Regions from separate parts of the Cupriavidus sp. 2TAF22 genome, predicted to be linked through region 2. Evidence: predicted binding sites of a transcription regulator. Region 2 holds the regulator's gene; the other holds the start of a gene.
What was found. The regulator NrdR, encoded in region 2, represses ribonucleotide reductase genes. The targets are predictions, from matches to a motif close to CACNANATNTNGTG.
Positions count from the first base shown of each region.

Region 1: the regulator NrdR is predicted to act here: its motif matches at 1,027-1,040, upstream of AB4Z48_RS21910 (ribonucleoside-diphosphate reductase subunit alpha).

Region 1 is NZ_JBFRFX010000018.1:79,546-82,961, reverse strand. Features, by position in the region: gene AB4Z48_RS21920 (sigma-54-dependent transcriptional regulator) at 1-98, shown strand, start outside; gene ampD (1,6-anhydro-N-acetylmuramyl-L-alanine amidase AmpD) at 91-750, shown strand; gene AB4Z48_RS21910 (ribonucleoside-diphosphate reductase subunit alpha) at 1,264-3,416, shown strand, end outside.
Region 2 is NZ_JBFRFX010000004.1:180,273-183,688, forward strand. Features, by position in the region: gene glyA (serine hydroxymethyltransferase) at 1-986, shown strand, start outside; gene nrdR (transcriptional regulator NrdR) at 1,146-1,610, shown strand; gene AB4Z48_RS07255 (pilus assembly protein) at 1,655-3,416, opposite strand, start outside.

The DNA of each region.
Region 1 (3,416 bases), on a different contig from region 2:
CCGACGCGGGCGAGATGGCGGATGGCGTGGCCGGCGAAGGCCTGCGCGAGACCGCGCGCAGTGCCGTGGACGCCACCAGCGGAGTGCGCGATGCCTGAGCACGACATCGGCGGGCCGGCATCTGCGGCCACGCCCGGCAGCGCCGCCACTGACGCTGCTGCTGCTGCTGCTGCCTTCAGCCCCGACCCGTCGGGCTGGGTCCCGGCCGCGCGCCGCGTGCCGTCGCCCAATTTCGATGCCCGTCCCGCCGGCATGCCGGTGGACCTGGTGGTCATCCACAACATCAGCCTGCCGCCCGGGCAATTCGGCAGCGGCGATATCGAAGCGTTTTTCCAGAACCGGCTCGACCCGTCGCGCCATCCCTTCTTCGCCACTATCCATGAGGTGCGTGTTTCGGCGCATTTCCTGGTGACGCGCACAGGCGAACTGGTGCAGTTCGTGTCGTGCCGGGACCGGGCCTGGCATGCCGGTCAGTCGGCGTTCTTCGGCCGGACCCGCTGCAACGATTTTTCGATCGGCATCGAGATCGAAGGCAGCGACGACCAGCCGTTCACGTTGGCCCAGTACCACACCACCGCGGCGCTGGTGCGTGCGCTGCTCGTCGCCTATCCGGTGCGCGCGCTGGCCGGGCACAGCGATATCGCGCCCGGCCGCAAGACCGATCCGGGCCCGCATTTCGACTGGATTGGCTTCGCGGCCGCCGCCGGCCTGGCTCGGGCCATGTTGCCCTACCGCAAAGACGGGCCCTGAGGCAAGGGCCCGGCACGCGGTCTAGGGGGATCGAGCGATCTCGGGAAAACCCTGATAAAGTCCGGCCCCTATCGAAGCGGTCCGGGCAATCAAAAAAATTTCTTTTCATTGTGCGGTAACACACCGTCAGGCGGGATTCCTTACGTCTCTTGGGCTGGCGGGTTTGGCGCGGTGCCGCATGCCGTGGCCGTCACCGGCTTCGGCTCAAAAAGACGCTTGTCAAGACTGGTCAAGCCGCTTCGTTTCACTATACTTAGTCCAGTTTTTCGTATCGACCACTATATCTAGTGGTGCTTTCGGGGAGCCAGCCTAGGTGTGCAGTTACCGCCGCAGCGCTTTACAGCGTTTCACTGCGGCCCCGCCTAAGGACTGGCGCGTCACAAGAGTCCCAGCAGAATCCAGCAATGCAGCCCGCCCCCGGCCGTTCACGGCCCGGCGAATCTTTTCTGTCTTGCGCGTTTTGCTCGGGGCTCTTTGTCACTCATAAAACACGGGTCAGAACAGGAGTTCCTCATGCAGACAGCCCAGAACGAATTTTCCACCGGCGCCACCGCCGCCGGTGTGGCAGCGAACCCGCAGTCGAGCCCCGCTGCTGCCGGCGCTGGCGACTACCAGGACTACAAGATCATCCGACGCAACGGCGCCGTGGTGGCGTTCGAGCCGAGCAAGATCTCGGTGGCCGTGACCAAGGCCTTCCTGGCGGTCAACGGCGGGCAGGGCGCCGCTTCCGCGCGTGTGCGCGAAGTGGTCGAGCAAGTCACCCAGAATGTGGTGCGCGCGCTGCTGCGCAGCCGCCCCAGCGGCGGCACCTTCCATATCGAAGACGTGCAGGATCACGTGGAACTGGCGCTGATGCGCTCGGGCGAGCATGAGGTGGCCCGTTCCTACGTGCTGTACCGCGAGAAGCGCACCCAGGAACGCGCCCAGGCCAATGCCCAGGCGGTTGCCCGCGTGCAGGAAGGCGGCGTCACGTTCAACGTGACCGACGGCGGCGTGGCCCGCGTGCTGGACGTGAGCTCGCTGCATGCCCTGATCGACAATGCCTGCTCGGGCCTGGGCGACGCCGTCAGCGCCGAGCCGATCCTCAAGGAAACGCTGAAGAACCTGTACGACGGCGTGCCCATGACCCAGGTCTACGACTCGGCCATCCTGGCCGCGCGTACCCTGATCGAGAAGGACCCGGCCTACAGCCAGGTCACCGCGCGTATCCTGCTGCACACCATCCGCAAGGAAATCCTGGGCGCCGAAGTGACCCAGACCGAAATGGTGTCGCGCTACGCCGACTACTTCCCCAAGTTCATCGCGCGCGGCATCGAAGCCGAGCTGCTGGACGAGAAGCTGGCCACCTATGACCTGGCCCGCCTGGGCGCCGCGCTGGACGCCCAGCGCGACTTCCAGTTCAACTACCTCGGCCTGCAGACCCTGTACGACCGCTACTTCCTGCACATCGACGAAGCGCGCATCGAAATGCCGCAGGCTTTCTTCATGCGCGTGGCGATGGGCCTGGCGCTGGGCGAGAAGGACCGCGAAGCGCGCGCCATCGAGTTCTACCAGCTGCTGTCGTCGTTCGACTTCATGTCGTCCACGCCGACCCTGTTCAACTCTGGCACCCGCCGCTCGCAGCTGTCGTCGTGCTACCTGACCACCGTGTCGGACGACCTCGAGGGCATCTACGAAGCGCTCAAGGAAAACGCGCTGCTGTCCAAGTTCGCCGGCGGCCTGGGCAACGACTGGACCAATGTGCGCGCGCTCGGCTCGCACATCAAGGGCACCAACGGCAAGTCGCAAGGCGTGGTCCCGTTCCTGAAGGTCGTCAACGACACCGCGGTCGCGGTCAACCAGGGCGGCAAGCGCAAGGGCGCGGTGTGCGCCTACCTGGAGACGTGGCACCTGGACATCGAGGAATTCCTCGAGCTGCGCAAGAACACCGGCGACGACCGCCGCCGCACCCACGACATGAACACGGCGAACTGGATTCCCGACCTGTTCATGAAGCGCGTGATGGAAGCCGGCGAGTGGACGCTGTTCTCGCCCGCCACCTGCCCGGACCTGCACGACAAGGTCGGCCGCGCCTTCGAAGAAGCCTACCTGGGCTATGAAGCCAAGGCCGCCCGGGGCGAGCTGAAGCTGTTCAAGAAGATCCCCGCCATGCAGCTGTGGCGCAAGATGCTGGGCATGCTGTTCGAGACCGGCCATCCCTGGATCACCTTCAAGGATCCGTGCAACATCCGCAGCCCGCAGCAGCACGTGGGCGTGGTGCACAGCTCCAACCTGTGCACGGAAATCACGCTCAACACCAACGAGAGCGAGATCGCGGTATGCAACCTGGGTTCGGTGAACCTGGTCGCCCACCTGAAGCAACTGGCCGACGGCACCCAGGTGCTCGACCACGCCAAGCTCGAGAAGACCATCCGCACCGCCATGCGCATGCTCGACAACGTGATCGACATCAACTACTACGCGGTCGACAAGGCGAAGAACTCCAACCTGCGCCACCGCCCGGTCGGCATGGGCATCATGGGCTTCCAGGACTGCCTGCACCTGCTGCGCCTGCCGTACGCCAGCGACGCCGCCGTGCAGTTCGCCGACACCTCGATGGAAGCGGTGTGCTACTACGCCTACCGCGCCTCCAGCGAGCTGGCCGAGGAACGCGGCCGCTATAGCAC
Region 2 (3,416 bases):
GCGCCGAAGCCGCCAACGTGCAGCCCAACTCCGGCTCCCAGGCCAACCAGGGCGTGTTCTTCGCCGCCCTCAAGCCTGGCGACACCATCATGGGCATGAGCCTGGCCGAAGGCGGCCACCTGACCCACGGCATGGCGCTCAACATGAGCGGCAAGTGGTTCAACGTGGTCAGCTACGGCCTGGACGCCAACGAAGACATCGACTACGACGCGCTGGAAAAGCTGGCCCATGAAAAGCAGCCCAAGCTGATCATCGCCGGCGCCTCGGCCTTCGCCCTGCGCATCGACTTCGAGCGCATCGCCCGCGTGGCCAAGTCGGTCGGCGCGCTGTTCATGGTCGACATGGCCCACTACGCCGGCCTGATCGCCGCCGGCGAGTACCCCAACCCGGTGCCGCACGCCGACTTCGTCACCACCACCACCCACAAGAGCCTGCGCGGCCCGCGCGGCGGTGTGATCCTGATGAAGGCCGAGCACGAGAAGGCCATCAACTCGGCCATCTTCCCCGGCATCCAGGGCGGCCCGCTGATGCACGTCATCGCCGGCAAGGCCGTGGCCTTCAAGGAGGCGCTCTCGCCTGAGTTCAAGACCTACCAGCAACAAGTGGTCAAGAACGCCCGCGTGATGGCCGAGACCCTGATCGAGCGCGGCCTGCGCATCGTCTCGGGCCGCACCGAAAGCCACGTGATGCTGGTCGACCTGCGCGCCAAGAAGATCACCGGCAAGGAAGCCGAACGCGTGCTGGGCGAAGCGCACATCACCGCCAACAAGAACGCCATCCCCAACGACCCGGAAAAGCCCTTCGTCACCTCGGGCATCCGCCTGGGCTCGCCGGCCATGACCACCCGCGGCTTCAAGGAAGAAGAAGCCCGCCTGGTGGCCAACCTGGTGGCCGACGTGCTGGACAACCCGCACGACGCAGCCAACATCGCCAGCGTGCGCGAGCAAGTGTCGGCCCTGACCAAGCGTTTCCCGGTCTACGGCTGATGCCCTGCGCCGCCCGCCTGAGCGCGGGCGGCCGGCAGCCCCGTGCCGCTGTGCGGCGCGGGCCTTGCCAACCCGGCCCGGCGCATCACAGAATGACAAGATAACGGGGCGCTGCCCCGCGCAGCCGGCGCCCAGGCTCAAACTACAAGGTGGTCAGGCATGAAATGCCCCTTTTGCGCCCATTCCAATACGCAGGTCCTGGACACGCGCATGTCGGAAGAAGGCGATACCGTTCGCCGCCGCCGCCGCTGCGAATCCTGCGACCGCCGCTTCACCACCTATGAGCGGATCGAACTGTCCTTCCCCGCCATCGTCAAGAAAAACGGCTCCCGCGCGGACTATGCCCGCGACAAGCTGAAGGACTCCATGCGCCTGGCGTTGCGCAAGCGCCCCGTCTCGGCCGAAGCCATCGACGCGTCGCTGGCCCGTATCGAAGAACGACTGCTTGCGCTTGGCGAAAAGGAAATCCCCAGCAGCCAGGTCGGCGAGCAGGTCATGCGCGAACTGCGCCGGCTCGACAAGATTGCGTATATCCGCTTTGCTTCGGTGTATCGGAGCTTCGAGGACGTGGCGGAATTCTCGGACGTGCTGGCCGAGGTGAGCGGGAACAATAGCAAGCGCTGAACACGCGCGGAACAGAGGGGGCTCCCCCCTGCCCCATACGCCATTTATTTCTGGATATAGACCTCCTTCCATGCCACTCGCTTGGATGTCCCCAGAAGATTGATGGGAAGCCGCGATGTGGACGAAGTTGCATTCGACTGCTGGGTAAGCGCATCGAGGTTGCCATTGGTCAGCGCGACCAGGGAGGGTCTCGACGACAGCGCAGTATTGGACAGCGCAATGCCTGTCCACGGAGACTGGCCAGTCAAGGTGAAATTCGTGCTGGGCAGTTCGCCGCCGGTGGTCAAGTCAACGGCGTACAGGTAACTAGACGAGCCACACGTCGCCGCCGAAGGGATGTCGGTCGTAAAGACCAGGATTCCCGCGACTGCTGTCGGATTGGTCACCACACGTTCGCCCGACCCTGGCAGGTCGAAATACCAACCCGGGTTCTTGGTGTAGTCGATTGCGGGGGTGTTACTGATATGCCGAACCGACCCCGATAGTGTCACGGCTCTTTTCACGAGAGCGGTCCGTACGTTGGAGATCAGCGGTGCCGCGGTCATCTTGTCGACCAGCGCATACATCGACTGCACATTGCTGACGCCCAGGTCTGATTGACCGAGCAACAGCCCCGTACCCACGAACACCATGCGCTGCCCGTTATAGACAGTAAGCTCCGGCGCCGAGCTGATCGGCTGTACCTTGCCGGTGCTATCAGCAAGGCTGGCCAGCTTGCTGACGTTCCATGCTGTAGCGGTGGTGCCAGACAGATCGAAACGCCACACATTCCCCAGCAGGTCACCGCCATAGACGTAGTCGATCGTCGCATCGGTGGCGCCGTTCGCCGCAAACGCTGAGATATAGGCCAGCCCGGAAGGCGTAGTGGTATCGCCAACCCCCGTCGAAATCGACTTGAGCACATTGCCGGTCGCAGGATCCAGCACAAACAGCCGGCCCTTGCCATCGCCCTGCGTTCCGCCATTGCGAACCACATTGTTGTTGTAGCCCGACGGCACCAGTACCACCCACCCCATTGCTTTGGTCTTGGCGAGAACAGGCTTGCCGAAGGTCAAGCCAAGGTTGGCTGCGTCCGTACTGCTGGTGGAAGAATTCGGAAACTCCCACTTCACCTTGCTGGCTACGTCCGCATCGCTCTGCGCCGTAGAGCTGGTCACGTCAAGCGCGTAGTAGCCACTCCCACCCGCCCCCAAGCCGCCGACAAGCAATGTTTGCCAGGTCTTGGTACCTGCCATGTAGACATCGCCAACCGCCGGCGTTGCATCCACATAGTATTGGTGCGTGTAGGGCGTCACTGTGTACGCATTCATCTTCCCGCTCGAGGTCAGGAGCGCGCCCGGCACGTAAGCCCAGAGTTCTGCCCCCGAGGACGCATCGAATGCATGCAGCATGCCGTCGTTTGCCCCTTGGTAGATCGCCGACTTGCGTGATGCCAACTGGCTCTGGAAGCTAGGGTAGCCCGGATCCGAATAGTAGGCTGCGGCACCTGCGACATACACGGGCTCCGCCGAAACGATATCGCCGAGAAGCGACGACCGTGTGCGATAGGTGCTGCCTTCCAGCGAACGGTCTCCGCGCAAGTAGCCCAACACGCTGGCTCCGTCAGTCTTCCCAGGAGTATTGAGAAGACTGATAGTGGCCGGCTGCAGGAACCCGGCCCCCGACCCCGCCGCGAACGCAACGCCCTTCCCGTTATCGTAGGTACCGATCCGACGCCCGCTCGGCGTGAGGCTGGTCAGTTGGTCGCGCGCCTTCCACAACGGCGCCGCCGCATTGATAAAGCCGGTTGTCGGGTCGATAGGAGCG